3 regions of the Bradyrhizobium sp. CCGB12 genome follow, and region 3 is predicted to be linked to each of the others. Evidence: predicted binding sites of a transcription regulator. Region 3 holds the regulator's gene; each other region holds the start of a gene.

Evidence for each region. Region 3 encodes PhoB, which activates phosphate uptake and scavenging genes when phosphate is short. Its sites were predicted from a motif close to TGTCATNNANCTGTCAT; they were not measured.
Region 1: NLM27_RS27980 (YdcH family protein) is a predicted target of PhoB. The motif match lies at 4,819-4,835, and genes of this name have one in related genera.
Region 2: NLM27_RS32830 (DUF2794 domain-containing protein) is a predicted target of PhoB. The motif match lies at 4,271-4,287, and genes of this name have one in related genera.

The regions. Positions count from the first base shown of each region.
Region 1 covers NZ_JANADO010000001.1:6,116,448-6,126,789, reverse strand. Annotated here, with positions in the region: gene rpsU (30S ribosomal protein S21) at 1-177, opposite strand, end outside; gene aqpZ (aquaporin Z) at 439-1,161, shown strand; gene NLM27_RS28010 (5-(carboxyamino)imidazole ribonucleotide synthase) at 1,198-2,304, opposite strand; gene purE (5-(carboxyamino)imidazole ribonucleotide mutase) at 2,301-2,789, opposite strand; gene NLM27_RS28000 (GGDEF domain-containing protein) at 2,931-3,653, shown strand; gene NLM27_RS27995 (hypothetical protein) at 3,656-3,907, opposite strand; gene NLM27_RS27990 (hypothetical protein) at 4,036-4,254, opposite strand; gene NLM27_RS27985 (YdcH family protein) at 4,386-4,592, opposite strand; gene NLM27_RS27980 (YdcH family protein) at 4,922-5,104, shown strand; gene NLM27_RS27975 (NAD(P)/FAD-dependent oxidoreductase) at 5,287-6,390, opposite strand; gene NLM27_RS27970 (EAL domain-containing protein) at 6,593-9,280, shown strand; gene NLM27_RS27965 (glycerol-3-phosphate dehydrogenase) at 9,418-10,342, shown strand, end outside.
Region 2 covers NZ_JANADO010000001.1:7,186,646-7,196,987, reverse strand. Annotated here, with positions in the region: gene acnA (aconitate hydratase AcnA) at 98-2,818, shown strand; gene NLM27_RS32835 (thioredoxin family protein) at 3,035-3,811, shown strand; gene NLM27_RS32830 (DUF2794 domain-containing protein) at 4,351-4,722, shown strand; gene NLM27_RS32825 (GNAT family N-acetyltransferase) at 4,954-5,484, opposite strand; gene NLM27_RS32820 (Bax inhibitor-1/YccA family protein) at 5,734-6,525, opposite strand; gene NLM27_RS32815 (ABC transporter permease) at 6,796-9,366, opposite strand; gene NLM27_RS32810 (ABC transporter ATP-binding protein) at 9,363-10,085, opposite strand; gene NLM27_RS32805 (arylesterase) at 10,141-10,342, shown strand, end outside.
Region 3 covers NZ_JANADO010000001.1:6,650,996-6,661,337, forward strand. Annotated here, with positions in the region: gene apaG (Co2+/Mg2+ efflux protein ApaG) at 124-516, shown strand; gene NLM27_RS30490 (Hsp33 family molecular chaperone) at 743-1,762, opposite strand; gene argF (ornithine carbamoyltransferase) at 2,007-2,930, opposite strand; gene NLM27_RS30500 (aspartate aminotransferase family protein) at 2,930-4,138, opposite strand; gene NLM27_RS30505 (GcrA family cell cycle regulator) at 4,608-5,120, shown strand; gene phoB (phosphate regulon transcriptional regulator PhoB) at 5,369-6,076, opposite strand; gene phoU (phosphate signaling complex protein PhoU) at 6,099-6,815, opposite strand; gene pstB (phosphate ABC transporter ATP-binding protein PstB) at 6,827-7,645, opposite strand; gene pstA (phosphate ABC transporter permease PstA) at 7,642-8,487, opposite strand; gene pstC (phosphate ABC transporter permease subunit PstC) at 8,489-9,478, opposite strand; gene pstS (phosphate ABC transporter substrate-binding protein PstS) at 9,639-10,342, opposite strand, start outside.

The DNA.
Region 1 (10,342 bases), 530 kb from region 3:
GCGAGCCAGCTTGCGTGCCCGGCGCACAGCTTCGGCCTTTTCGCGGGCCTTCTTCTCGGAGGGCTTCTCGTAATGACCGCGGAGCTTCATCTCGCGGAAAATCCCCTCACGCTGCATCTTCTTCTTCAGCGCCTTGAGGGCTTGATCGACGTTGTTATCGCGAACGAGAACCTGCACGCGGCATCCTCTTCAGTGGATCGGATTTGAATTCGGGTAAGTCAAAGGGGATGGCAAAAAGCCCGGCGCCCTTAACCTTGAGCGCGCGGATGTATCAGAGAAAACCCTGGATGTCCACCGGCCACGCGGGTTTTCGGGCCAAGTTCGGCCATTAAATGCGGCGAAAATACCCCCGCGCGGTCGCAATTTGGGTGGTTTGGTGCCAAAAGGCGGGCCGTTTTCCGGAGGTTGATCCGGAGCAGCAATCAGGGGAGAGGCCACATGGACATGAAAAAATACGCGGCCGAGGCTATCGGCACCTTTTGGCTCACATTCGCAGGTTGTGGCAGCGCGGTGATCGCTGCCGGTTTTCCGCAGGTCGGCATCGGCCTCGTCGGTGTATCCCTCGCGTTCGGCTTGAGCGTCGTCACCATGGCCTACGCGATCGGGCACATCTCTGGCTGCCATCTCAACCCGGCCGTCACGGTCGGTCTCGCCGCCGGCGGTCGTTTTCCGGCCGGCCAGATCCTGCCCTATGTGATCGCGCAGGTGGTCGGCGCGATCGTGGCCGCGTGGCTGCTCTATGTCATCGCGAGCGGGGCGCCCGGATTCGACGTCACCAAGGGCTTCGCGTCCAACGGCTATGACGCGCATTCGCCCGGCCAGTACAGCATGATCGTGTGCTTCCTCACCGAGGTGGTGATGACCATGATGTTCCTGTTCATCATCATGGGCGCCACTCATGGCCGTGCACCTGCGGGCTTCGCGCCGCTCGCGATCGGGCTCGCGCTGGTGATGATCCATCTCGTCAGCATCCCCGTCACCAACACCTCGGTGAATCCGGCGCGCAGCACCGGCCCCGCGCTGTTCGTCGGCGGGTGGGCAATGGCGCAGCTCTGGATGTTCTGGGTCGCGCCGCTGATTGGCGGCGCGCTCGGCGGGGTGATCTATCGCTGGCTCAGCGAGGAGCCCGCAGGCATCGTCGCGGGCGTGAAGACGGCATAATTGCCAGGCGGGATCGCAGTCTTTGCCGCGGTCCCGCTACTTGTCCTTCACCGGCCGGACTTCGGTGACGTGGCCCATCTTGCGGCCAGGGCGCGGCGTGCCCTTGCCGTAGATGTGCACGGTCGCGCCCGGCACGCTCAGCCACTTGTCGTAATCGCGGATCTCGTCGCCGATCAGATTGGTCATGGTGACGATTTCGCCGTGGCGCACGGGCTTGCCGAGCTGCCAGCCGGCAATGGCGCGGATATGCTGCTCGAATTGCGAGACCGAGGCGCCGTCCAGCGTCCAATGGCCGGAATTGTGCACGCGCGGGGCGATCTCGTTGACCAGCACCTTCGGTCCGGTGCCATTGGCGAGCACGAACATCTCGACGGCGAGCACGCCGACGTAATCGAGCGCGCTCGCGATCTTGCCGGCGATGCTGCGCGCTTCCTCGGCGAGCGAATCCGGGATCGGTGCGGGCGCGCGGGATATCTTCAGAATGTGGTCGCGGTGCTCGTTCTCGGTGACGTCGAAGCACTCGACCTGGCCCGCGGCGGAGCGCGCGGCGATCACGGAGATCTCGCGCTCGTACGGCACGAAGGCCTCCAGGATCGCCGATTTGGTGCCGAGGCTGGTCCACACCTTGGCGACGTCGTCGCCCTCGCGGATGATGGCCTGGCCCTTGCCATCATACCCGAAGCGGCGGGTCTTCAACACGGCCGGAAGACCGATTCGCGCGATCGCCTCGCGCAACGAAGCCACCGAGATGACGTCGGCGTAAGCGGCCGTGCCGATGCCGAGCCGGGTGACAAAATCCTTCTCGGCCAACCGGTCCTGGGTGGTTTCGAGGATCTTGCGGTTGGGCAGCACCGGGCGACGCGCATCCAGCACCATCGCCGCGGCCGCCGGTACGTTCTCGAATTCGTAGGTGATGACGTCGACGTCGTTGGCGAACAGCTCGAGGGCCTCGACATCGGCATATTCGGCGCAGGTCGCATTCAGGACCACGTCGAAAGCCGGAGAATCCGGATCGGGCGAGAATACCTGGCAGCGCAGCCCGAGCCGCGCCGCAGCCATCGCCAGCATCCGGCCGAGTTGTCCGCCACCGAGGATGCCGATGGTGTCACCGGGCTTCAGCGTCACCTGCTTGGCGCCGGTCACGCCTTGTCCTCCGGGCGTTCGGCAACCGCCTCGGTCTGCGCCTTGCGCCAGGCGGCAAGGCGACCGGACAGGGCGGGGTCGGACAGCGCCAGCACGGAGGCCGCAAGCAGCGCCGCGTTGATCGCGCCGGCCTTGCCGATGGCGAGGGTGCCGACCGGGATACCTGCGGGCATCTGAACGATCGAATACAGCGAATCGAGGCCCTTGAGCGCCCTTGATTCGACGGGCACGCCGAACACGGGTAGCTCCGTCAGCGCCGCCGCCATGCCCGGCAGATGCGCGGCGCCGCCGGCACCGGCGATGATGACCTTGTATCCGGCGGCCTTGGCGCCCTTGGCGAAAGCGAACAGGCGGTCGGGGGTGCGGTGTGCCGAAACGATGCGAGTGTCGGCGGCGACGCCGAGCGCGGCAAGCGTATCGGCGGCATGCCGCATCGTGTCCCAGTCCGACTGGCTTCCCATGATGATGGCGATCGGCGCGGTCATGACGTTAATTGTGCTCGGAAAACAGAAAGATAGGCCAGATTAACGGTTCCGGCCGGCGGCTCGCAAGGCGGTGGCAAGGAGAAGGGAATGCACTATCCTGTCTTGGTGAATCCCCGCAAGCCTTCATTGAGCAGGATGCCCATGAAGAAACCAAAAAGGGCGACCGCTGCGAAGGCCAAAAGGGGCCGGACGACCAGCGCCACCCGCTCCAAAGCCGCTGCCAAGCGTCTTGCCAAGCGTCCGGCCAAACGTTCTGGCAGTCCGGAGCGGGGCGATGGCGCCACGGATACCATCAAGGCGACCATCCGCGGCTTGCGGAACGAGCTCAAGGCGGCAGAGCGGCGGGTTGCGGAGCTCGAGGCGGCCGCTGACACCGATTTCCTGCTGGAGATCCCGAACCGGCGCGGTTTCGAGCGCGAGCTCAACCGTGCCGTTGCCTACATGAAGCGCTACCGCGCCAGCGGCGCGCTGATCGTGCTCGACGTCGATCGGCTGAAGCCGATCAACGATTCCTATGGACACGCCGCCGGCGACGAGGTGCTCAAGGCGATTGTTGCGACGTTGACGCGGCAGGTCCGCGCCTCGGACGTGGTCGGCCGCCTCGGCGGCGACGAGTTCGCGCTGCTCTTGTGGAATCTCAGCGAGACCGACGCCAAGGCGAAGGCCGGCATCTTCGAGCAGGCAATCGACGAATTGTCTTTCACCTTTCGGGGCGAGCGCGTGACTGCAGGGGCCTCCGCGGGCGTCGCGCTGCTGGGAGCGCAGTCCGATGCGGGCCGCGCCCTGGAGGAGGCCGACGCCGCCATGTATGTGCGCAAGGCGCGCCGGCGGCACGAGCCGCGGATCAGCCTGGTCAGCAGCTGACGCTACAGCGCGGCGAGGTCTTCCGGCACGTTGCCGAATTTGCGCAGCAGTGTGGCATCGCCGAATTCGCCGGTCATGGGATCGCCGCTGCGGCTGAAGGCGACCGCGCCGATATGGCCCGGCCCGCGTGCCAGCATTTCGGCGCGCCGCAAAGCGGCCGACGATGTCTGGCACTCCTCGGCCGTGCCCGCGACGGGCGAGCCATCTGCATCGATCAGAAAAGGCATTGCAACATAATAGGTCACAGCGGACATGGCGTTGCTCCCTGGTAGAGCATGATCCGGAAAAGTGCGAAGCGGTTTTCCCTCGCGACAAACGCGGAACGCGTTTGTCCGGAGATCATGCTCGAACGACGACCTAAAGCGCGACCGCGCTTTAGAGGTCAGGCGGCGCTGCTCTTGCTCCGCATCTTGCTGCGCGAGGTCTCCGGAATGCAGCCGGCGGCAACCGCCGCCTGCAACTCCTCGAGCTCGGCTTCCAGATACTCATTGGCCATGATCAGCGCCTTGATGGTGCTGCGCAGATTTCCGTCGCACATCGCGATCGCCTGATCGCAGGCTTGTTCATAATGGCTGTTGTCGAGACGGGCGGTTGCCGACATCTGCGTTGTCCTTCTGCCTTCTCTTGGCGTTTCCTGGGGGCGCTCGGGGTATCCCCAATGTTCCTATTTTGTTCTTTTTGAGTCAAGTGGATTCAGATACGGCGAGCCGCCGCGAAAGACCGGCTCGGGGCTCAGGCGATGATGTCGGGGGTGATCTGGTCTTCGATGAACGCGATGCGGTCGCGCAACAACAGCTTGCGTTTCTTCAACCGCTGCAATCGCAATAGGTCGGGAGCGGGCGATTGATGCAATGCATCGATCGCCGCATCGAGATCTCGGTGTTCCTGCTGCAACCGGGTGAGCTCGGCTTCGAGCTCACGCTCGTCTTCATTGGTCATGTCTGCGGTGGCCGAAAACCGATAGGCGTGAGATTAAGGCTGTGGATGCCCTGTGGAAATTATCGTCCTTGCGCGGCGTGATCGCAAGCGATCTGCGCTCCTCGCTCGCCGATCTCCCGCAACATATTTCTGCGGGTTGGCACGATGCTGCGCAACCGCCTTGATATCATGGATTTTTCCGGCGTGGTTCCCTTAATCACGCTTCATTACATATGAATTTTCAAAAATGACGGAGCGACGACGGATATCCGTCGACAGAACGAATCGGTGATGTAGACTTCGTCGTCCGGATCGAATCCTGAGGTTCAGCCCTACCGAGGAGGTTTCGAATGACAATTCAGGCACATCTTGTTGAATTGGAGCGGAAGCACAAGCTTCTCGAAAACGAATTGCACGAAGCTCTCGTGCACCTTTCAACAGACGACCTGCAAATTGTTGAGTTGAAGCGCCGGAAGTTGATGGTCAAGGACCAGATCGAGCGTCTGAAGCAGTCTGGCGACACGCTCCATTAGTACCCCCGTAACAGTGTAGAGTTGATCTTGCCCCTTCACGCAGGGATGAGAGCCTTTGCTCATCCCTGCTGAAGGGCACTCCGTGCAAAGATGTTTGCGCGGCGTCTGGAGTCGCGTCCGTTCCGATCGAATCGGAACGGAGCTCCAGATTTTGTTCGAGCGCGTTTTCTTTAGTGAACGCTCTAGATGTCCGCGAGCTCGGCGACGTGATCCGCGATCGCGAGCGACGACGTCAATCCCGGCGATTCGATGCCGAACAGGTTGATCAAGCCTGCGACGCCGTGATCGCGCGGGCCTTGCATCAGAAAATCCTGCGTGGCTACAGCCGGCGGCACGATCTTCGGACGGATGCCCGAGTAGCTCGGCATCAACGCGCCGTCGGGTAGCGTCGGCCAGTATTTGCGGATCGCCGGGTAGAAGCGCTCGGCGCGTGACGGATCGACCTCGTAATTGATCGTCTCGATCCACTCGACGTCAGGGCCGAAACGCGCCTGCCCAGCCATGTCCAGCGTCAAATGTACGCCGAGCCCGCCGGGCTCGGGCACCGGGTAGATCAGGTGCGAGAACGGCGCCTTGGCATTGCAGCTGAAGTAATTTCCCTTGGCGAGATAGGCGGGCGGAATGCGGTCCAGCGGCATGCCCTCGATGTTGCGCGCCACCATCGTCGCCGAGAGCCCCGAGGCGTTGACGAGGAGGCTGCATTGCAGCGTCATCGGTGCCTCGCCGCCGGCCTCGATCTCGATCGCGCCGGCGGCTGCCTTGGCGCGGACCAGCGGCGTGTGGAACGCGAAGGCCGCGCCTGATGCTTCGGCTTCGCCGCGCAGCGAGAGCATGTAGGCGTGGCTGTCGATGATGCCGGTCGAGGGCGACAGCAGCGCGGCATCGCAGGCAAGGGCCGGCTCCAGTGCGCGTGCCGCCTCGCCCGAAAGCAGCTGCATGTCGAGCACGCCATTGGCTTCGGCATGCGCCTTGATCGACTGCAGCTTCTCGGTCTCTTTCGCGCTGGTCGCGACGATCAGCTTGCCGCAATTCCTGTGCGGGATGCCGCGCTCGGCGCAGTAGCGGTAGAGCGCATGCTTGCCGTCGACGCACATGCGCGCCATCCAGCTCCCGGCCCGGTAGTAGATGCCGGCATGGATGACCTCGCTGTTGCGCGAGGAGGTGATGGTGCCGATGGCCTCGGCTTCCTCGAGCACGATGACCTCGCGCCCGGCCTGGGCGAGCCTTCGGGCCACCGCGAGCCCGACCACGCCGGCTCCGATGACGACGCAGTCGACCCTATCCATGGTTGTGCAGAACGTCGGCTGGAAGCGTCGGAGGCAGCAGGGCCGGAAACGGCGGTGTGCGGTCGTTTTCCGTTAAGGAAGAATTTATCATGTCAGGGCAATTGCCGTATTTCGCGTCACATTTTTCCGTTGCACCTACAGGCGTTTACCCGATCCAAACCCGTGAAGCCAGACAATCCGACGTTGAAATCGCGGGTGGCTGATGGCTGAGAAGAACTGGCACGTGGGCAGCACGCTTCCGATTGCTGTGCAGGCCGTCGTGTGCCTGGCCGGCGCGGTTGCGCCTGCGCGCGCCTTTGCGCTGTCGGACAGCTTTGCCGCTCCGGGCGACCTCGCCAAGCTCGATCCCAATGTGATCTGGGAAGTCCTGATCGCGGGCATTGTCGTCTGTGCATTCCTCGCTGCGATCGCGCTGTGGATCCATTCCTCGTTGCGCCGGACCAGGCGTCTGCAGTTGCGACGCAATGCCTTCGTCTCCTCCGCCATGAACAATCTCAACCAGGGCGTGGTGATGACGGATGCGCAGCGGCGCGTCATCTTCTGCAACGACCGCTATCTCGAGATCTATGGCCTGGCGCGGTCGGATATCCGGGCCAACATGGACGGCTCCGAACTCCTCGAGCTGCGACGCAAGCGTGGGGTCCTCGATGGCGCCTCTGACGTCGAGTTCTACGAGAAGGCGGCAAGCACCAACGGTCTGATCACCGAACTGCCGGGCGGACGGGCCATCCTCGTGAAGTTTTTTGTGCTGCCGAACGGCGGCTCGGTGGCGACGCATCTCGACGTCAGCGAACAGCGCAGGCTGTCGCAACAGTTGGCCTCCACCAAGCAGTTCCTGGAAACGGTGCTGGACAACGTGCCGGCCTGTGTTGCCGCGAAGAACATCGAGGACGGCTGCTATATCTTCGCCAATACGGCCTATGAGCGCTTCTGGGGCTTCTCGCGGGACCACGTCGTCGGCAAGAATGCCCGCGAGTTGTTTGCGCCCGTCTCGGCGGCCAGCATCGAGGCGTCCGATCGGGCCGCGCTCAATTCGCCGGTCGGCCAGTTCCGCAACGAGTTCGAGGTCGAACGTGGCGGGGAGCGGCGCATGGTCGCCTCGATCCGGATCGCGGTCCGCAATGAAAACAACAGGCCCGGATTCCTGTTGCTGGTGTTCGAGGACATCACCGATCGCCGGTCATTGTCTCAGGAGCTGGAGAGCACCAAGAAGTTCCTCGAGCTCGTGGTCGACAACATCCCGGTGGCGCTGATCGTGGAGCAGGTCAAGGACGGCCGCTATCTGCTCGCCAACCGCAGCGCCGAGACGATTCTCAACCGCAGGCGCGAGGAAGCCACGGGCCTGACCGCCGCCGATATCTTCAATCCCAAGGAAGCCAAGCTGATCATCGCGCGCGACGAGGCCGCGATCAAGAAGCGCGGGATGATCACCGAGGAGCATCCGATCTCCACCAAGGACGGCCTGCGGCTGTTCCTCACCCGCCGCGCCACCGTGCTGAGCGACGCCGGCGAGCCGCAATATCTGATCAAGACCCACGAGGACGTCACCGATCGCCGGCAGACCGAGTCGCGGATGGCGCACATGGCCTACCATGACGGCCTCACCGATCTGCCGAACCGCGCCGCCTTCCTCCAGGCGCTGACCCAGATGATCGAGGCCTGCGAAGGCACAAGCGAGGAGTTCGCCGTCCTCTGCGTCGACCTCGACGGCCTCAAGGAGGTCAACGACGTCTTCGGTCATGCGCTCGGCGACAAGCTTTTGGTCGAGGTGGCCCATCGGCTCCAGGACGCCGCGCGCGGCGGCGTGGTGGCGCGCCTGTCAGGCGACGAGTTCGGTCTCATCATCGACGGCAGGCAGCCGGAAGCCGGGATGGCGCTGGCGCGGCAGCTCGGCGAGGCCGTTGCCCGGGAATTCCAGATCGATGGCCGGGCGGTCCGCGCCGGCGCCACGACCGGTATGTCGATCTTCCCGCACAACGGCGCGGATGGCGCCTCGCTGCTCGCCAATGCCGGCGCGGCGCTGTTCCGCGCCAAGCAGAAGTCACGCGGCACGATCAGCCTCTACCAGCCGGAGATGGACCACCAGATCCGCGATCGCCGCGTGCTGCATCAGGATCTCTCGATGGCGATCAAGAACGGCGAGCTCTCGCTCGCCTTCCAGCCGCAAGGCGTCGCAGGCGACAGCGTCGCCGAGAGCGAGATCATCGGTTTCGAGGCATTGGCGCGCTGGCAGCATCCGGTGCGTGGCCAGGTCTCGCCGGCCGAATTCATCCCGATCGCCGAAGAGAGCGGCCTGATCGTCGAGATGGGCGAGTGGATCCTGCGCGAGGCCTGCCGGGAGGCGGCGTCCTGGCCAATCCCGCTCCAGGTCGCGGTCAATCTGTCGCCGGCGCAGTTCATGCACGGCGATGTGGTCGGGCTGGTCCATTCGATCCTGATCGAGACGGGCCTTGCGCCCGGCCGGCTCGAGCTCGAGATCACCGAAGGCGTGCTGATCGAGGACTTCGATCGCGGCCTTGCGCTGCTGCGCCGGCTGAAGGCGCTCGGCGTGCGCATCTCCATGGACGATTTCGGCAGCGGCTACTCTTCGCTGAGCTATCTCCAGGCGTTCCCGTTCGACAAGATCAAGATCGACCGCGCCTTCATCATCAATCTCGGCCGTAACCCCCAATCGGCGGCGATCGTGCGTGCGGTGATCGATCTCGGCCACGGCCTCGAAATGTCGATCATCGCCGAGGGCGTCGAGACCGTCGACCAGCTCGCCTTCCTTGCCAAGGAGGGCTGCGACGGCGTGCAGGGCTATCTGCTCGGCAAGCCTCTCCCAATCGGGAAATATGCCGGCCTCGTCGGCCGCACTGAGGTCATGGAGCTTGCGCTCAAGACCGGTTAGCGCGCTTTCGAGCGAAGTGGATGCCGGTTCGCGCAAAGAAAGCGCGGCAGAACGAGAATCCGGAGCCCGTTCCGATTTCATCGGAACGGAAATGGCTCTAGTGATGATGGGGCGCTTCGCACCCATTCGACGGCTTCATGGCGGACTACGACCTTGCGATCATCGGCGGCGGCCTGAACGGTGTCAGCCTGGCGCGCGATGCGGCCGGCCGTGGCTTGCGGGTCATCCTGTTCGAGCAGGGCGATCTCGGCGGCGCGGCGTCGTCGGCGACGCCACGGCTGATTCATGGCGATCTGTCGGTCCTGGAGCGGCGCGGCTTCTGGCGGGTGCGTCGGGCGCTGGCGGAGCGCCGGACCTGGCTCAGGATCGCGCCGCATCTGGTCCGGCCGATGCAGTTCGTGATACCCGCCCATTCCGAGGAACGTCCGCCATGGCTGCTGCGCGCGGGCCTGTTTCTCTATGACAGCCTCTCCAGCCCGAGCGGCCTGCCTGTCGCGACGACGCTCGACATCACGCATCATCCGGTCGGCAACGCGCTGAAGCGACCGTTCGGCATGGCGTTCGCGTATACGGACTGCGTCGTCGATGATTCCCGCCTGGTGGTGCTCACGGCGCTCGATGCCGCCGAACGTGGCGCGGTGATCTGGACCGGGGCGCGCTGTGTCCGCGCCGATCGAACCGACACCTGGCGGCTTGCACTGGTCGATCGTGGCCACCGCCGCGCGATCACGGCCCGGGCCCTCGCCAACGCCACCGGGGCCTGGACGCCATTGGTCGCGGAGACCGTGCTGCGGCATCAGCAAGCCCCCATGGCCGCGACGCAGATGAGCCAGATCATCGTGCCCAGGCTGTTCGAGTCCGACAACGTCTACGTGTTCCAGAACAGCGATGGACGGCTGATCTTCGCCAGCCCATTCGCCCACGAGTTCACGCTGATCGGCACGGTCACGCATGATTTCACCGGCGATCCCGCGATCGTGGCGATCCCCGGGGCCGACGTCAGCTATCTCTGCGAGGCGGCCAGCCGCTATTTCCGCGAGCGCGTCGGCCCGACCGACGTGA
Region 2 (10,342 bases), 540 kb from region 3:
TGCAGCAACTCAACCTGCCCCTGCAAGCGGCCCAGCCTGATACGCTGACGGTGTTAAGATACCCTGCCGGGTATAACTAACAATTGGGATTTCCTACATGACCTCGCTCGACAGCTTCAAATGCAAAAAGACCCTCAAGGTCGGCGCCAAGACCTATGTCTATTACAGCCTGCCCACGGCCGAGAAGAATGGTCTGAAGGGAATTTCGAAACTTCCCTATTCGATGAAGGTCCTGCTCGAGAACCTGCTGCGCAACGAGGACGGCCGCTCGGTCAAGAAGGAAGACATCGTCGCGGTGTCGAAATGGCTGCGCAAGAAGTCGCTGGAACATGAGATCGCGTTCCGCCCGGCGCGCGTCCTGATGCAGGACTTCACCGGCGTGCCCGCGGTGGTCGACCTTGCCGCGATGCGCAACGCGATGCAGAAGCTTGGCGGCGATGCCGAGAAGATCAATCCGCTGGTGCCGGTCGACCTCGTCATCGACCACTCCGTGATCGTGAACTTCTTCGGTGACAACAAGGCTTTCGCCAAGAACGTCACCGAGGAATACAAGCAAAACCAGGAGCGCTACGAGTTCCTGAAGTGGGGCCAGAAGGCGTTCTCGAACTTCTCCGTCGTGCCGCCCGGCACCGGGATCTGCCACCAGGTCAATCTCGAATATCTCTCCCAGACGGTCTGGACCAAGAAGGAGAAGATGACGGTCGGCAAGAAGACCGGCACCTTCGAGGTCGCATACCCTGACTCGCTCGTCGGCACCGACTCCCACACCACCATGGTCAACGGTCTCGCCGTGCTCGGCTGGGGTGTCGGCGGCATCGAGGCGGAAGCCTGCATGCTCGGCCAGCCGCTGTCGATGCTGCTGCCCAACGTCGTCGGCTTCAAGCTGAAGGGCGCGATGAAGGAAGGCGTCACCGCGACCGACCTCGTGCTGACCGTCACGCAGATGCTGCGCAAGTTAGGGGTGGTCGGCAAGTTCGTCGAGTTCTTCGGCCCCGGTCTCGACAATCTCTCCGTTGCCGACAAGGCGACCATCGCCAACATGGCGCCGGAATACGGCGCGACCTGCGGCTTCTTCCCCGTTGACGCTGCCGCGATCGACTACCTCAAGACCTCCGGTCGCGCGCCGGCGCGCGTCGCGCTGGTGCAGGCCTATGCCAAGGCGCAGGGCCTGTTCCGCACCGCCAAATCGGCTGATCCGGTGTTCACGGAAACGCTGACGCTCGACCTCGCCGACGTCGTGCCGTCGATGGCCGGCCCGAAGCGTCCCGAAGGCCGCATCGCGCTGCCGTCGGTCGCCGAAGGTTTCTCGCTCGCGCTCGGCACCGAGTACAAGAAGGCCGAGGAGCCGACGAAGCGCTTCGCCGTCGAAGGCAAGAATTACGAGATCGGCCATGGCGACGTCGTCATCGCCGCCATCACCTCCTGCACCAACACCTCGAACCCGAGCGTGCTGATCGGTGCCGGCCTGCTGGCCCGTAACGCTGCTGCCAAGGGCCTCAAGGCAAAGCCGTGGGTGAAGACCTCGCTGGCCCCGGGGAGCCAGGTCGTCGCGGGCTATCTCGCCGATTCCGGCCTGCAGACCGATCTCGACAAGGTCGGCTTCAACCTGGTCGGCTTCGGCTGCACCACCTGCATCGGCAATTCCGGTCCGCTGCCGGAGGAGATATCGAAGTCGATCAACGACAACGGCATCGTCGCCGCTGCCGTGCTCTCCGGCAACCGCAACTTCGAAGGCCGTGTCTCGCCGGACGTGCAGGCGAACTATCTGGCCTCGCCGCCGCTGGTCGTCGCCCACGCGCTCGCGGGCAGCGTCACCAAGAATCTCGCGGTCGAGCCGCTCGGCGAAGGCAAGGACGGCAAGCCGGTGTACCTGAAGGACATCTGGCCGACGACGAAGGAGATCAACGCCTTCATGAAGAAGTTCGTGACCGCGTCGATCTTCAAGAAGAAGTATGCCGACGTGTTCAAGGGCGACACCAACTGGCGCAAGATCAAGACCGTCGAGAGCGAGACCTATCGCTGGAACATGAGCTCGACCTACGTTCAGAACCCGCCTTATTTCGATGGCATGAAGAAGGAGCCGGAGCCGGTCACCGACATCGTCGAGGCGCGCATCCTCGCGATGTTCGGCGACAAGATCACCACCGACCACATCTCGCCGGCCGGTTCGATCAAGCTCACCTCGCCCGCGGGCAAATATCTCAGCGAGCACCAGGTGCGCCCGGCCGACTTCAACCAATACGGCACGCGTCGCGGCAACCATGAAGTGATGATGCGCGGCACCTTCGCCAACATCCGCATCAAGAATTTCATGCTGAAGGGCGCCGACGGCAACATTCCGGAAGGCGGTCTCACCAAGCACTGGCCCGACGGCGAGCAGATGTCGATCTACGACGCCGCGATGAAGTACCAGGAGGAGAAGGTGCCGCTGGTGGTGTTCGCCGGCGCCGAATATGGCAACGGCTCCTCGCGCGACTGGGCCGCGAAGGGCACGCGCCTGCTCGGCGTTCGCGCCGTGATCTGCCAGAGCTTCGAGCGCATCCACCGCTCCAACCTGGTCGGCATGGGCGTGCTGCCGCTGACCTTCGAGGAAGGCACCTCCTGGCAGTCGCTGGGTCTCAAGGGCGACGAGAAGGTCACCCTGCGCGGCCTCGTCGGCGACCTCAAGCCGCGCCAGAAGCTGACCGCGGAGATCGTCTCCGGCGACGGCTCGTTGCAGCGCGTTTCGCTGCTTTGCCGCATCGATACGCTGGACGAGCTCGACTACTACCGCAACGGCGGCATTCTGCACTACGTCCTGCGCAAGCTCGCGGCGTAAGCGCGGATTTGTGAACGATGGCTCACTGCGAAGTGAGTAGAAGCCTGAACGAAGGCGGCCTATCAAAAGGCCGCCTTCGCGCGTTTGCGGCACGTTTCGGATGGGCCCGCCCGGCGGAAAACTTCGCTTTGGACGGATAAACGTGGCGCCCCCGTAAGACTACGGTGACCATCAGGCGATAATCTTCCCCCACGAGTTCGGTGTGTGACGTTCGACATGACAGCAATGACGGCTTCTCATCTGGTTTCACGTTGGTCCGGCGCCCTCTGGTCGGGAGCTCTCGGCATCTGTGCGATCATCGCCGTCATCCGTCCCGCCGAGGCCGATCCCCGCGCCGTCGTCGAATTGTTCACCTCGCAGGGCTGTTCGTCCTGTCCGCCCGCCGACAAGATCATCGGCGATCTCTCCAAGGATCCCTCGGTCATCGCGCTGAGCATGCCGATCGACTATTGGGACTATCTCGGCTGGAAGGACACGCTGGCGGATTCACGCTTCTCCGCACGGCAGCGTGCCTATTCGCGCATGCGCGGCGATCGTGAAGTCTACACGCCGCAGGTCGTCGTCAATGGCTCAACCCATGTCATCGGCAGCGATCGGACTGGCATCGAAGGTGCGATCGGCAAGACCGACAAGGGCCTTGGTGTGATGAGCGTGCCGGTGACGATGTCTCTTGCGGGCAAGCAGATCAACGTCTCGGTGGCCGCGAGCAAGGAGCCCACGGTCTCGCATGGCGAAGTCTGGATCTGCTCGATCGCCAAGTCGGTGCCGATCACGATCACCCGCGGCGAGAATCGCGGACAGCAGGTCACCTACCACAACGTCGTTCGCAACCTGCTCAAGGTCGGCGACTGGACTGGCCGTCCGGAAAGCTGGACCGTGCCGATCGAGAATCTCACGCGCGATGGCGTCGACGGCGCAGTGGTCTATGTCCAGGATGGCAACCGGGAGAAGCCGGGTGCGATGTTGGGCGCGGCGTACACGTCGCTGCACTGATTCGAAATTCTCTCTAGCGTCACACTCTGCTCTCAACCCTCATGGTGAGGAGCGCGCCCTTGCATCCTTCGAGACGCCGCTTCGCGGCTCCTCGGGATGAGGAGAGAGAGTTTTTGCGCTGGTCGGGAAGAAGTCGGGCGCGCCAGAAATATCCCGACACAAACAAAAAAGGACCAACTTGCGTTGGCCCTCCTTGTCGCGCGAACAGACCCGATCCTGTCGACCCCGGGGGGCTGGGGGCTGAGGAATCCGGAACCGAAAGGACCGGGTCAACGCACGTGAGTCTTTTCGCAATGCAGGGCGGCAGGCGCTGGGCGGAAAAGCGGCGACACTATGATTCCTGCTAACGATCCCGTGACGGTTTGCCGCGACGAAGTTCCACCATTGCGTGTGCTCTGACACGCCGCTGATTCGATGGGTTGAACAAGGAGCCCCCTTGCGGTGGCGCACGGTTGGCGCAATCATGCAACTGTCATGATCCCAGGGTTCCGGGACGGTTTTCGCGGACCAGCGGGCATGCGAGGCGGGAGGCACTTCTCATGAGTCTGATGTCGGAGGATGCGGATCCGAGCGAGCAGCGCGCGGCGGCGCGCCCCGCCGCTGCGGCGACGCAGCCGAACCGGGTAACGTTCAACCGCCTCGAGTTGCACCGGATTCTCAATCTCTACGGCCGCATGGTCGCCGACGGCGAGTGGCGCGACTATGCCATCGATTTCCTGAAGGACCGCGCCGTGTTCTCGGTCTATCGCCGCGCCTCTGAAGTCCCGATCTACCGGATCGAGAAGGACCCGCGGCTCGCGCGCAAGCAGGGCATGTACAGCGTGATCTCGGCGACCGGCCTCATCCTGCGCCGCGGTCACGAGCTCGAGCGGGTGCTGCTGGTGATCGATCGGAAGCTGGCGGTGGTGTAGCCGCACGAACGGTGCCGTAGGGTGGGCAAAGGCGCACCGCGCCGTGCCCACCATGTTTCCTCAATCGCGCTGAAGTTGGTGGGCACGCTTACGCTTTGCCCACCCTACGGAGGCTGTCGCGTAGCGAGGCCTCGTAGCCCGGATGGAGCGTAGCGCAATCCGGGGCCGTTGTATCAGCGGATGGACCTGTCCCGGATTTCGCTGCGCTCCATCCGGGCTACAAGAGTGCCCCTACTTCCCCGGTACCGTGCTCGCACCCTCGCCGAGGTCGCGCTGCATCATCACCGTGTCTAGCCAGCGGCCGAATTTCAGCCCGACACTGGGATGCGTGCCGATCATCTTGAAGCCGCCCTTGGTGTGAACGCCGATCGAGCCGGCATTGGCGGAATCGCCGATCACCGCGATCATCTGGCGGAAGCCGCGCGCTTCGCATTCGGTGATCAGTCGCTCCAGCAGCAGAGAGCCGACGCCGCGGCGGTGGAAGGAGGGATCGAGATAGATCGAGTTCTCGACCGTGAAGCGATAGGCCGGCCGCGGCCGGTAGGCGCCGGCATAGGCATAGCCGGCCACGCGTCCGTCGAGCATGGCGACGAAATAGGGATAGCCGCCGTCGATCAGCGCGCGATAGCGGCGCGTCATCTCGGCAAGATCAGGCGGCTCCAGCTCGAATGTCGCGGTGCCTTCGCGGACGGCCTGCTGGTAGATGGCGGTGATGGCGGGGAGGTCGGCCTCGACAGTGGGCCTGATTTCGGGTGCGGACATGGCGGGAAGACTAGAGCCTTCCCGCAGCCGCTGGAAGGGGCTCCGGTGTTGCCGCACCCGTCATTGCGAGCGCAGCGAAGCAATCCAGAAATGCGTCCGCGGAAGGGCTCTGGATTGCTTCGTCGCATCAGCGCAAAATTGCTACGCAATTTTGTCGCGAGCTCCTCGCAATGACGCGGAGAGGTCACGGCCCCAAACAAAAACCCCGGCCTTTCGGCCGGGGTTCATGTCGTTCACTCGGTTGGTCGCTTAGTCGCGCTGGCCGAGGAGCTGCAGGAGCAGCGTGAACAGGTTGATGAAGTTCAGGTACAGCGACAGTGCGCCGGTGATGGCCGCACGCTCTGCGATTTCACCGCCGGCCGAGGCGTAACCGTAGATGTAGTCGTTCTTCAGCCGCTGGGTATCCCAGGCGGTGAGGCCCGCGAACACCAGCACGCCGACCACCGACACGATGAACTGCAGCAGCGAGCTGGCCAGGAACAGGTTCACCAGGCTCGCGATGACGATACCGATCAGGCCCATGAACAGGAACGAGCCCATGCCGGTCAGGTCACGCTTGGTGGTGTAGCCGTAGAGGCTCAGCGCACCGAAGGTCGCCGCGGTGATGAAGAACACCCGCACGATCGAGGTGTGCGTGAACACCAGGAAGATCGACGACAGCGAGATGCCCATCAGCGCCGCGAACACCCAGAACAGGATTTGGGCGGTCGAGGGTGCGAGACGGTTGATGCCTGCCGAGATCACGAACACCATCGCGAGCGGCGCGAGCATGAACAGCCACTTCAGGGGGCTGACGAACATCGCATAGCCAAACGGCGTCAGGAACAGCTTGCCGACGCGGACGGCTTCCGGGGTCGGAACGTCAGTCACGGCAGCCATGTAGACGCCGAGCGCGGCGAGGCCGGTGATGGCGAGGCCGATGCTCATGTAATTGTAGATGCGCAGCATATAGGCGCGCAGGCCGGCATCGACCGTCGCGGCGTCGACACGCCCGGCGGCCCTGCCGAAAGGAGAAGCGTAGTTACGGTCTAGGTCCGACATGGTCGAATTCCCGTTGGTTGGCCCGGTCCGGCATGAGGGTCGCCATGCCGCCGGTTCGTCAATTCTATCTCGGATACCGATGTCAGCCGACTAAATTCTGGCTCACAATCGGGGCTCCGAACCCATTAGATATGTGGGAAACTAACACATTAGCTGCAACCGTCCACGCGCGGCTGAATGTCGCCCTCACCCCACGATCCCGACGGGCAGTCGTGGTTAATCGCAGGAATCGTGCGATTCCGCTTCCGCGCCGCCACCCGCTACATTTTGTCACAAATTCCGCAACACCGTGGCAGGCTTTTTGTTCAACGCCAGCAGCGTGCCGGCGAGCCCGAGCCCGACCGTGACGACCAGAGCGGCCGCGACCACGCCGGCCGCGCTGCCGGCCTGCCAGACGAAGCTCAGCGTCATCAGCCGCGTCACGATCATCCAGGCTGCGATGCTGCCGGCGATCACGCCGAACAATGCGGTGGCGAGGCCGATCAGGAGGTATTCGAGCGCATAGGCTCCGAGCAGCCGCAGCCGCGTCGCGCCAAGCGTCTTCAGGATCACCGCATCGTAGACCCGGTGGCGATGGCCGGCGGCGAGCGCCCCGCCCAGCACCAGGATGGCCGAGATCAGGGTCACGGCGCTGGCGCCGCGGATCGCCAGCGCCAGGTTGGTCACCACCGAGCCGACCGTCTCCATCACCTCGCGCACGCGCACGCTCGTCACCATCGGATAGGCGTCCGCCACCTGCTTGATGATCTTGCCGTCGCCCGCGGCATCGCCGCCGGCTTCGGTCAGCGTTGCGACATGGGTATGCGGTGCGCCCTTGAACGCGTTCGGCGAAAAGACGAGGACGAAGTTGATGCCGAGGCCCTGCCAGTCGATGGTGCGCAGATTGCCGATTTTGGCCGGGATGTCGCGGCCGAGCACGTTGACCACGACCTCGTCGCCGAGCTTGAGGCCGAGGCCGTCGGCGATCTTCTTTTCCATCGAGACCAGCGGCGGGCCGGAATAGTCGGCGCTCCACCACTCGCCCTCGACCACCTTGGAGCCCTTTGGCAGCTCGCCGGTGTAGGTCAGGCCGCGGTCGCTCTGCATCACCCATTCGGAATCGGTGGAGGGCTTGAGCTCCTCGGCGCGCAACCCGCGCGCTCCGACGATGCGGCCGCGCAGCATCGGCACGTCCTCGACCTTCGCGCCGGGAGCGATCTGGTGCAGATAACCGTCGAACTGCTCGGCCTGCGTGCTCGGGATGTCGATGAAGAAGAACGATGGCGCCTGGTCGGGGAGCGCCGCCAGGAACTGCCGGCGCAAATTGCCGTCGATCTGGGTGATGGTGACCAGCACGGCAAGCCCAAGGCCGAGCGAGAGCACGACGGACGGCGTCAGCGCGCCCGGCCGGTGGATGTTGGCGATCGCCAGCCGCAGCATCGGCAACTGCGTCCGTGGCAGGCGTCGCGCCAACGCCATCAGCAAAGCGGCGATGCCGCGGAGCAGGGCGAACACGACGACGGAGGAGGCCACGAACACCGCGGCGATGCGCTTGTCGAAGGACAGGCCGATCACGACGGCGACGAGCAGGACGATCACGAGCCCCATGAACACGAGATAGCCCACACGCGGCCGGTGCCATTCGGAGCTGATGGTGTCGCGGAACAACGCGGCCACCGGCACGTCATGCACGCGACCGAGCGGCCACAGGCCGAAGGCCAGTGCGGTGAGGAGGCCATAGACGAAGGACAGCGCGAGCTCGTCGGCATGCACGGCCGGCACCACCGGCAGCGGCAAGAGCTTGCCGAACAGGCCGACGATGGCGAAGGGCATCGCGGCGCCGAGCGCAAGGCCGATCACCGAGCCGATGGCGGCGAGCAGGATGACCTGCGCGAGATAGATGCCGAACACGTCGCGGCCGGTGGCGCCGACGGCCTTGAAGGCCGCAATCACCTCGAGCCGGCGGTCGATATGGCTCTTCACGGCATTGGCAACGCCGACGCCGCCAACCAGCAGCGCGGCGAGACCGACCAGCGTCAGGAATTGCGTGAAGCGGTTGATGTTGCGCTCGAGCTGCGGCGAGGCGTTGGAGCGGCTGCGGATCTCCCAGCCGGCCTGTGGCGCGGCGTTGCGCGCATCCGCGATGAAGGCCTCGGTGGCACGCTCGCTGTTGGCGGCGGCAGGCAGCTTCACCCGGTAGACCCAGCGCACCAGGCTGCCGGGCTGGATCAGGCCGGTGGCGTGCAAGCCCGCTTCGCTGATCAGGAAGCGCGGCCCGAAGCCGATGCCGCCGGCGAGCTTGTCCGGTTCGGCCTCGACAGTAGAGCGGATCTGGAAGGTCGCCGAGCCGATGGTGACGCGATCGCCGGTCTTCAGCGAGAGCCGCGCCAGCAGCGTCGGATCGGCGGCCGCGCCGAACGCGCCGTCACGCTCCGCGAGCAGATCGGACATCGCCAGCTGCGGCGCAAGTTTGAGCTGTCCGAGCATCGGATAGGTGTCATCGACCGCCTTCATCTCGACCAGTGCCAGCTTGCCATCGCTCGAGCGCGCCATGCCGCGCAAGGTCGCAGCGGTCGAAACCGTGCCGCGCGAACGTAGGAACGCGACCTCTTCCGGTTTCGCTTCGCGCTGGAACAGCACGAAGGAGACGTCGCCGCCGAGCAGGGTGCGGCCTTCGCGCGCGAGCCCGTCGCTGAGGCTCGACGAGACCGAGCCGACGCCGGCGATCGCCATCACGCCGAGCGCAATGCAAGCGATGAAGACGTAGAAGCCGCGCAGGCCCCCGCGCAACTCGCGCAGCGCATAGCGGAGCGACAGCGCGACGCCGTTGGGCTTCACGAACGGTTCGGCAGCGGTGCTCATGCCGGTGCGGACTGCGTGTCGATGCGCCCGGAGCGCAGGCGGATGACGCGATCGCAGCGATGCGCGAGCGAGGAATCATGCGTGACCAGCACCAATGTCATGCCGCGCTCGGCATGCTTGCTGAACAGCAGGTCGACGATCTGCCTTCCCGTGGCCTCGTCCAGATTGCCGGTCGGCTCGTCGGCGACGAGAATGGCCGGATCGGGCGCCAGCGCGCGCGCGAGCGCGACGCGCTGTTGCTCACCGCCGGAGAGCTGCGTCGGATAGTGATGCAGGCGGTCGCCGAGCCCGACCGATTGCAGCTCCTGCGCCGCGCGCTTTGCGGCATCCGGATTGCCGGCGAGCTCGAGCGGCACCGCGACGTTTTCCAGCGCCGTCATGGTCGGGATCAGATGGAAGGACTGGAAGACGATGCCGACGTGGCGGCCGCGGAAGCGGGCCAGGGCATCCTCGTCGAGGGCATTGAAAGGCGTGCCTGACACCACCACCTCTCCACTATCAGGACGCTCCAACCCCGCCATCACCATCAGCAGCGTGGATTTGCCCGAGCCTGACGGGCCGATCAGGCCGATCGTCTCGCTCCGGCCCACACGCAGGCTGATATCCTTGAGGATGTGAACGCGTGCCGCGCCCGTGCCCAATGAGAGATTGACGTTGGAGATGGCGATGGTGTCCGCGGCGGTAGCGGCGAGCGAAGAGGTTTCGATGCGACTGTCCATGGTCCGGTCATATGGCAACTCCGATAGCGCGGTCGAGAGGCGTTACGGATTGTTCATGCACATAGCCGTGTTGATGCTCGCTTTGATGACGATTGCGAACCCCGCTTGGGCGGACGCGACAAAACCGGTCAAGCTTGTCGTTCTCGGCGATTCCCTCAGCGCGGGTCTTGGCCTCCCGGCCCAGGACGCATTCCCCCAGAAACTGAAAAAAGCCTTGCAGGCCAAGGGTATAGTGGTCGACATGACCAATGCCGGGG
Region 3 (10,342 bases):
GTCTCGCAAAGCGCACCGGATCACATTGGGCGTACTTCCGATCCAATTCGGGCGGGACGATGTCACGAAAGCCGCCCAGCGCGGCGTTTGGTTCCCGGCCCGCTTTTCGTTATGATGGCCGCCATGTATCGCGCCGTGACCCGCCAGATCGAAGTGACCGTCGAGCCGAACTTTGTTCCGGAGCAGTCGTCGGCCGATCGCTCCCGCTATTTCTGGTCCTACACCATCGTCATCACCAATTCGGGCGACGAGACCGTGCAGTTGAAGACGCGGCACTGGATCATCACCGACGCCACCGGCCGCCAACAGGAGGTGAAGGGCGAGGGCGTCGTCGGCGAGCAGCCGATCCTGGCCCCCGGCGAGCGTTTCGAATACACCTCGGGCGTGCCGCTCACGACCGCTTCCGGCTTCATGACCGGCCGCTACCAGATGGTCAACGAAAGCGGCGAACGTTTCGAGATCGACGTGCCGACGTTCTCGCTCGACAGCCCCGATAACAAGCGGGTGTTGAATTAGGGCAGGCGGGCCGCCATAGGGTGGGCAAAGGCGCAACGCGCCGTGCCCACCATTTCAATCGCGGTGCGAGGATGGTGGGCACGCTGCGCTTTGCCCACCCTACGATGTCTGCGTATATGGCATGCTGCTTCCACATCGTCATTGCGAGCGCAGCGAAGCAATGCAGAATCCCTCTGCGGAAAGACCCTGGATTGCTTCGCTGCGCTCGCAATGACGGACGATAGGCTTACGCGTTCTCCACGCCCGCCTCATCCGGCGTAAACTGATAGACCGAGCTGCAGAACTCACAGGTCACGACGACCTTGTCGTCCTTGACCATCGCGGCGCGATCGTCGGACGAGAAGCTCTTGAGCATGGAGGCGACCGCATCGCGCGAGCAGGAGCATTGCGCCCTCAGCGACAGCGGAGTGAACACGCGCACGCCGCGCTCGTGAAACAGGCGGAAAAGCAGCCGCTCGCCGGAGAGCTCGGGATCGATCAGCTCGACGTCCTCGACGGTCTCGATCAGCGAACGCGCCTCGACCCAGGCGTCGTCCTCGGTGATGCTGTGCACCTCGGTGCCTTCGGGCGCATCGCCAGGATGCAGATCGGCCTGCCGCGCGCGCTCGGGCGCTTTCGGCAGAAACTGCATCAGCATGCCGCCGGCGCGCCAGCGATGCTTGCCGCCGTCGCTCGAGCGCCATTCCTCGCCGACCGCAAGGCGCACGCGGGTCGGGATCTGCTCGGAGCGCAGGAAATATTCGTGGGCGGCCTCTTCCAGACCGCCGCCGTCGAGCGCGACCAGGCCTTGGTAACGGCTCATGTCGGGGCCCTGGTCGATGGTCATGGCGAGATGGCCGCGGCCGAGCAGCGCGCCGGAATGCATGCCCGAATCCTTGGCATCGCCGAGACGCGCGGCATCGTAACGGGCGTAGGCACGCAGGCGATCCGGCGCCATGTAGTCGACGACCAGGAACGACACCGGACCGTCGGTCTGGGCCTGAAGGATGAAGCGGCCCTCGAATTTCAGCGCCGAGCCGAGCAGCGTCGACAGCACGATGGCCTCGCCGAGCAGCTTGCCGACGGGGGCGGGATAATCGTGCTTGGTGAGGATCTCATCGAGTGCCGGACCGAGCCGCACCAGGCGGCCGCGCACGTCGAGCGCGTCGACCTCGTAGGGCAGCACGGCGTCATCGATCGGAACCGCTGATGGTGCGCGAACCGGGCCTTCAGGCCCGGTTTTCATGTCAGGGGATTGGGAAACCATGGGCGTTATCTGGTGTCGGAGAGCGGGAATGGAAGGGGGCGTGAGCCGGCGTGTTCCGGATGCTGATTTGATCACATACGATACAACAAACTCAGTGTCGTCCTGGCGAAAGCCAGGACCCATTGCCCCAGGGAGAAGTTGTGGCGCGAGCTGGCAATGACCAATCGTCGCCAAACCAAAGCCGGTGGTAATGGGTCCTGGCCTTCGCCAGGACGACGATCCGATTTTATGCGACTACGCCGCCCTACTTCACCGCGTCAAAGCACCAGGCCAGAATGCCCTTTTGCGCGTGCAGGCGATTTTCGGCCTCGTCGAACACGACCGATTGCGGGCCGTCGATCACCTCATCGGTGACCTCTTCGCCGCGATGGGCCGGCAGGCAATGCATGAACAGCGCGTCGGGCTTGGCCAGCGACATCAGCTTGGAATTGACCTGGTAGGGCTTGAGCACGTTGTGGCGATGTTCACCTTCCTTGTCGCCCATCGACACCCAGGTGTCGGTGACGACGCAATCGGCGCCCTTCACGGCGGCCTCGGGATCCGTACCGAGCACGATCGGCGCATTCGTCGCCTTGATCCAGTCGCGCATCACCTTCTTCGGTGCGAGCTCCGGGGGCGTTGCGACGTTGAGCTGGAACTTGAAGCGCTCGGCGGCGTGGGCCCACGACGCCAGCACGTTGTTGTCGTCGCCGGTCCAGGCCACCGTCTTGCCTTCGATCGGGCCGCGATGTTCCTCGTAGGTCATGAGGTCGGCCATCACCTGGCAAGGGTGCGAACGGCGCGTCAGGCCGTTGATGACGGGCACGGTCGCATGGGCCGCAAGCTCCAGCAGCGCCTCGTGATTGAGGATGCGGATCATGATGGCGTCGACATAGCGCGACAGCACGCGTGCGGTGTCGGCGATGGTCTCGCCGCGACCAAGCTGCATCTCGGCACCGGTGAGCATGATGGGCTCGCCACCGAGCTGGCGCATGGCGACGTCGAACGACACCCGTGTCCGCGTCGAGGGGCGCTCGAAGATCATCGCCAGCGTCTTGCCTTCGAGCGGCCTGACCGGCTGCTGCGCCTTCTGCTTCGCCTTCATGGCGGAGGATGCGGCGAGCATGCGCTTGAGCTCCGACAGCGGGAGCTCGTTGATATCGAGGAAGTGCTTTGGCGACTTGCTCATCAGCTGGCCGTCCGCTTGCTCTGGCCGGCCGACAGCGCGGAGCAGGCACGCTCGAGCCGCTCGACACTGTCCTCGATCTCCGCTTCGGTGACGATCAGAGGCGGCAGGAAGCGCACGACATTGTCGCCGGCGCCGACGGTGAGCAGTTTTTCGTTGCGCAAGGCGGCAACGAGATCCCCCGAAGGCACGACAGCCTTGATGCCGATCAGGAGACCCTCGCCGCGAACTTCGCTGACGACATCGGGATGGCGATCGATCACGGAGGCGAGCTTCTGCTTGAGCAGCAGCGACATCTTCTGCACGTGGTCGAAGAAGCCGGGCTTGAGCATGACGTCGAGCACGGCGTTCGCAGCGGAGATCGCGAGCGGATTGCCGCCGAAGGTCGAGCCGTGCGAGCCGGGCCCCATGCCGGAAGCCGCCTCCGCGGTCGCCAGCACCGCGCCGATCGGGAAGCCGCCGCCGAGCGCCTTTGCCAGCGACATCGCGTCGGGTGTGACGCCGGTGCGCCTGTGGGCGAAGAGATCGCCGGTGCGGCCCATGCCGGTCTGCACCTCGTCGAACGCGAGCAGCAAGCCCTTCTCGTCGCAGAGCTGACGCAGCGCCTTGAGGAAAGCGGGCGTTGACGAACGCACGCCGCCCTCGCCCTGGATCGGCTCGATCAGGATGCCGGCGGTCTGCGGACCGATCGCCTTCTTCACGGCTTCGATGTCGCCATGCGGGACCTGGTCGAAGCCGTCCATCGGCGGACCGAAGCCCTCGAGATATTTTGCCGATCCCGTCGCAGCCAACGTCGCCAGCGTGCGGCCGTGGAAGGCGCCTTCGAAGGTGATGATCCGATAACGTTCCGGATGCCCCTTGGAGAAGTGATGATGGCGGACCAGCTTGATCACACCCTCCAGCGCTTCGGCGCCGGAATTGCAGAAGAACACGAAGTCGGCAAAGCTCTCATTGCAGAGACGGGCCGCGAGCTTCTCGCCATCGGGGCTCTGGAACAGGTTGGACATGTGCCAGAGCTTCGTTGCCTGCTCCTGCAGTGCCTTGACCAGCGCGGGATGGGCATGGCCGAGCGCATTCACCGCAACGCCCGACGTGAAGTCGAGGTAGCGATCGCCATTGGTCGCGATCAGCCAGCAGCCTTCGCCGCGCTCGAAACCAAGGTCGGTCCTGGCGAAAACGGGAAGCAGATGCGGCGCGGCGCTGTTGGTCATGACCATCACTTGGATGTTGCACTTGGATGTTGAGACCTGCCTGGCGTGCCTTACGCAGCGCACCATTGACCGGTCCGGAAAACGAAACGTGCCGCCTTTTAAGGGCGGCACGCGTCACTATCTTATGCCTGGCAAGACGGGTGTCAATGCCGCCCGAAAAGCCTCGCGAAACGCTGAATCCGTAGTCTTGCGGTGCCGATTTTGCGGGGTTTTCACCACGGAACATGTGGAAGCGAGTCGGCGGACTCTTGCGCGGGAGTCACGCCATATTGTAGCGTTTGGCCTGTCAGATACGACATCTCGTGCAGCGGTTCTGATCCCAAGAGTCCTTATGTACCGGCGTAAACGTTCGGGCGTCAGTCACGCGCCCGGCGAGCCTTAAGGGATTCTGGCGGCACGGGTTTTTCAAGGCTTAGGCATTCGTTGTGAGGCCCCAGGATGGCTGGCCGGCAGCGAGGGAAAGGGTGCAATGACGGTTTTGACCTGGTCCGACGATCGCGTCGAGCAGCTGAAAAAGCTCTGGGAGGCCGGACTTTCGGCCAGCCAGATCGCGGCCGAGCTCGGCAATGTGACCCGCAATGCCGTGATCGGCAAAGTGCACAGGCTCGGCCTGTCCGGCCGCGCCAAAAGTCCTTCCTCGGCCGCGCCCCGGCCGCGCAAGGCGCGTCCGGCGCAGCACATGATGCGAGTGACCCGCCCGATCTCGCGCGGCAACACCGCGCTCGCGCAGGCCTTCGAGGTCGAGGTGGAGGCCGAGCCGGTCACCTACGACAACGTGGTGCCGATGAGCCAGCGGCTGTCGCTGCTGGAGCTGAACGAGGCGACCTGCCACTGGCCGGTCGGCGATCCCTCGAGCCCGGATTTCTTCTTCTGCGGCGGCAAGGCGCTGTCCGGCCTGCCCTACTGCGCCCAGCACTCGCGCGTCGCCTATCAGCCGGCCGCGGATCGCCGGCGTGCACCGGCCAAGCCGAGCACGCGGTGAGAATTTTCTGAGATCAAGACGGCAGCCGTCACGCGATGACGGCTCCGCACATTCGGTGTCGTCCCGGACAAGCGCGCCTCAAGCGCGCGTAGATCCGGGACCCATAGCCACAGGGCGCAATTGTCGCGCGAAGTGGTCACTCCGAGTCTTCGCCAAACTACTCCCTGTGGCTATGGGTCCCGGATCTGCGCTTACGCTTGTCCGGGACGACACCTGAGTGCGTGACGACGACAGATCGCCAAAAGAGCTTACGTCTGCTCCGCCTTCGCAAAGCGATCATCCAGCGCGTACCCTGCGCCACGGACCGTGCGGATCGGGTCCTGCTCGCGGCCGAGATTGAGCAGCTTGCGCAGGCGGCCGATATGGACGTCGACGGTACGCTCGTCGATGTAGATGTCGCGACCCCAGACGCTGTCGAGCAGCTGCTCGCGTGAGAACACGCGGCCGGGATGCTCCAGGAAGAACTCCAGCAGGCGATATTCGGTCGGGCCGAGATCAATCGGCCGGCCCGAGCGCGCCACGCGGCGCTTGTCGCGGTCGAGCTCGATGTCGCCATAGGCGAGCACGGTGGCAAGCCGCTCCGGGCTTGCGCGCCGCAACAGACCCTTCACGCGCGCCAACAGCTCCGGCACCGAGAACGGCTTGACGATGTAGTCGTCGGCACCGGTCGCAAGACCCCGCACCCGCTCGCTCTCCTCGCCGCGCGCGGTGAGCATGATGATCGGAAGCTGCTTGGTCTCGGGACGGGTGCGCAGCCGCCGGCACAGCTCGATGCCGGACAGTCCCGGCAGCATCCAGTCGAGCACGATCAGATCGGGGATGTGTTCCTTGAGGCGGGTGTCGGCATCGTCGCCGCGCATCACCGTCTCCACGTCATAGCCGTCGCCTTCGAGGTTGTAACGAAGAAGCTCGGTGAGAGCTTCCTCGTCTTCAACCACCATAATGCGTGCGCCCATGTGGTCGTCGCTCCTTACGTAATCAGGTATTCGGGACCGTCGTGGCGAAGGTCGTCATGTCGCCCTTCGGCCGCTTGTCGGTGATCGCCTGCCCCTCGATCATGTAGAACACGGTCTCGGCGATGTTGGTGGCGTGGTCGCCGATCCGTTCGATGTTCTTGGCGCAGAACATCAGGTGGATGCAGAACGAGATATTGCGCGGATCCTCCATCATGTAGGTGAGGAGCTCGCGGAACAGCGAGGTGCAGATGGCGTCGACTTCCTCGTCGCCCTTCCAGACTGCCATCGCCGCCGGTAGGTCGTGCGCGGCATAGGCATCCAGCACCGACTTGACCTGCTGCTCCACGAGGTCGGTCATGTGCTCCAGGCCGCGGAACAGTTTCAGCGGATGGAAGTCCGTCTCCAGCGCTGCGACGCGCTTGCCCATGTTCTTGGCGAGGTCGCCGATACGCTCGAGATCGGTGGCGACGCGCATGGCGCCGACGATTTCGCGCAGATCCACCGCCATCGGCTGGCGGCGGGCGATGGTGAGCACGGCGCGCTCCTCGATGCGCTTCTGGAGCGCGTCGAGCTCGGCGTCGATGGTGACGACGCGCTGACCGAGCGCAACGTCGCGGCGGATCAGCGCGTCGACGGAGTCGACGATCATGCGCTCGGCAATGCCGCCCATCTCGGCGACCAGGCGAGTGAGCTCCTGGAGGTCGGTGTCGAAGGCCTTAGCGGTATGTTCAGTACCCATGTCCCGTCTCCTCAGCCGAACCGGCCGGTGATGTAGTCCTGCGTGCGCCGATCGCTCGGCGACGTGAAGATCTTGCTGGTGTCGTCGAACTCGATCAGCTCGCCGAGATACATGAAGGCGGTCTTGTCGGAGACGCGCGCCGCCTGCTGCATGTTATGGGTGACGATCGCGATCGTGTAGTTCTCGGACAGCTCCTGGATCAGCTCCTCGACCTTGGCGGTCGAGATCGGGTCGAGCGCCGAGCAGGGCTCGTCGAACAGGATCACCTCAGGACGCACCGCAACCGTGCGGGCGATGCAGAGGCGCTGCTGCTGGCCGCCGGAGAGCGACAGGCCGGAGGCGTTGAGCTTGTCCTTGACCTCGTTCCACAGCGCGCCGCCGCGCAGCGCCTTCTCGACGCGGTCGTCCATCTCGGACTTCGAGATCTTCTCGTAGAGGCGGATGCCGAACGCGATGTTCTCGTAGATCGTCATCGGGAACGGCGTCGGCTTCTGGAACACCATGCCGACGCGGGCGCGCAGCAGGTTGAGGTCCAGCCTGGGGTCGAGGATGTTGGTCTGATCCAACATCAACTGTCCCACGGCGCGCTGCCCCGGATAGAGGTCGTACATCCGGTTGAAAATGCGCAGCAGGGTCGACTTGCCGCAGCCCGACGGGCCGATGAACGCCGTGACGCGGTTGGTGCCAAGCGTCAGGTTGATGTTCTTCAGCGCGTGGTGCTCGCCGTAATAGAAGTTGAGGTTGCGCACCGTCACCTTGGCCGGCGCCTCCGGCAGCGGATGCGAGCCGGGCTGAACGGGCGTACTGACGGAAATAGACATATCGCTCATTTTGCGGTCCTCTCGGCGCTAAGGATGCGCGCGCCAATATTCAAGGCAAGTACGGTCAAAGTGATCAGCAGGGCACCGCTCCAGGCGAGCTGCTTCCAGTAGGCGTAAGGGCTCTGCACGAAATTGTTGATGGTCACCGGCAGGTTCGCCATCGTCTTGTTCAGGCCGAGGCTGAAGAACTGGTTCGAGAGCGCGGTGAACAGCAGCGGCGCGGTCTCGCCGGCGACGCGGGCGGTCGCCAGCATCACGCCAGTGATGAGGCCGGAGCGCGCAGCGCGATAGGCGATGCGCTTGATCACCAGCGAGCGCGGCAGACCGAGCGCGGAGGCCGCCTCGCGCAGCGCATTCGGCACCAGCAGCAGCATGTCCTCGGTCGTGCGCAGCACCACCGGGATGACGATCACGGCGAGCGCGAGCGCACCTGCGATCGCCGAGAAGCCGCGCATCGGCACCACGACCGCGCCGTAGATGAACAGGCCGATGATGATCGAGGGCGCCGAGAGCAGGATGTCGTTGATGAAGCGGATCACCGAGGTCAGCTTGTCGTTGCGGCCGTACTCGGCGAGATAGGTGCCGGCGAACATGCCGAGGGGCGCGCCGATGCCGACGCCAAGCACGGTCATGATCAGCGAGCCGACGATGGCGTTGAGCAGGCCGCCCTCGTTCGAGCCGGGCGGCGGGGTATTTTCGGTGAAGACCTGGAGGTTGAGCCCGGCCAGACCGTTGTAGAGCAGCGTCAGCAGGATCAGCGCGAGCCAGGTGACGCCGAAGGCGGCGGCAGCCAGGCAGAGCGCGCGGATGACGACATCCACGCGGCGGCGGCGTGCATAAATCGGGTTCATGTTACTTTCCCGCCTTCTTTTCGAGTCGCAGCAGCATCAGCCGCGCGGCCGCGAGCACGAAGAACGTGAGCACGAACAACAGCAGGCCGAGCAGGATCAGGCCGGACTGGTGCAACCCGTCGCTTTCGGCGAACTCCGATGCGATCGCCGCCGAGATCGTGGTGCCCGGTGCGAAGATCGACGAGGAGATACGGAACGAGTTGCCGATGATGAAGGTCACCGCCATGGTCTCGCCGAGCGCTCGGCCCAGCGCCAGCATGACGCCGCCGATCACGCCGACGCGGGTGTAGGGGATCACCACGCTGCGGACGACTTCCCAGGTGGTGCAGCCGACGCCGTAGGCGGCTTCCTTCAGCACCGGCGGCACCGTCTTGAACACGTCGACCGAGATCGAGGTGATGAAGGGCAGCACCATGATGGCGAGGATCAGCGCGGCGTTGAACAGGCTGAGATAGGACGGGGGACCTGCGAAGATCGCGCCCAGCACGGGAACGCCGTCGAAGATCTTGATCATGAAAGGCTGGAAGGTGTTGGCGAGGAACGGGCCCAACACGAAGAAGCCCCACATGCCGTAGATGATCGAGGGAATGCCGGCGAGCAGCTCGATGGCCATGCCGATCGGGCGGCGCGCCCATTGCGGACAGAGCTCAGTGAGGAAGATGGCGATGCCAAGACCGACCGGAATGGCGATCGCCATCGCGATGAACGAGGTCACCAGCGTGCCGTAGATCGGTCCGAGCGCGCCGAGCACGGGCGGATCGGCCGACGGCGCCCAGCGCTGCGTCCACAGGAACGACAGGCCGTATTCCTTCATCGCCGGGAAAGCACCGACGACCAGCGAGATGATGATGCCGCCGAGGATCAGCAGCACCGAGATCGCGGAAAGCCGCGTGATCCAGTAGAAGGTGACGTCGCCGAGCTTGAACGCGCTCAAAGCCTTGGCACGATCATACGGTCCGGCGTCGTCGATTACATCGCTCTGAACGGCCATCTCTGCCACGCCGATCCCCTGTACCCGTTTATGTATACGCTTGTTTTTGGCCCCGTGCCCCGGATGCGGCGCTCGCCCATCCGGGGCTTGGTTCTTGTGGGCTCGGCTCAGCGGCGCAGCACTTCAGGCTGCGCCGTGTCCGGGACGCGAGAGCGAGCGCTCAGCTCTTGATCTCGGCAGCCCAGGTCTTCTCCACCTGCTGGACGACGCTGTCGGGCATCGGGATGTAGTCGAGCTCCTCGGCCATCTTGCCGCCGTTCTTGAAGGCCCAGCGGAAGAACTTGATGGCTTCCTGCGAGGCCGCCTTGTCAGTGGCGGACTTGTGCATGAGGATGAAGGTCGCCGCCGTGATCGGCCAGGACTTGTCGCCGGGCTGGTCGGTCAGGATGACGTAGTAGCCGGGAGCCTTGGACCAGTCGGCGTTGGCGGCGGCCGCCTGGAAGGCCTCGACGGTCGGCTGCACGGGCTTGCCGGCCTTGTTGACGAGACCGGTGTAGGTCAGCTTGTTCTGCTTGGCATAGGCGTACTCGACATAGCCGATCGAGTTCTTGGTCTGGCTGATGTTGCCCGACACGCCTTCGTTGCCCTTGGCGCCGACGCCGACCGGCCACTCGACCGCGGTGCCCTCGCCGATCTTGCTCTTCCAGTCCGCGCTGGCCTTGGAGAGGTAGTTGGTGAAGTTGAAGGTGGTGCCCGAACCGTCCGAGCGGCGGACCACGGTGATGGCGTCCGACGGCAGCTTCACGTTCGGATTGAGCTTCTTGATCGCGGCATCGTCCCACTTGGTGATCTTGCCGAGATAGATATTGGCCAGCGTCTCGCCGTCGAACACCAGCTCGCCCGGCTTCACACCCTCGAGGTTGA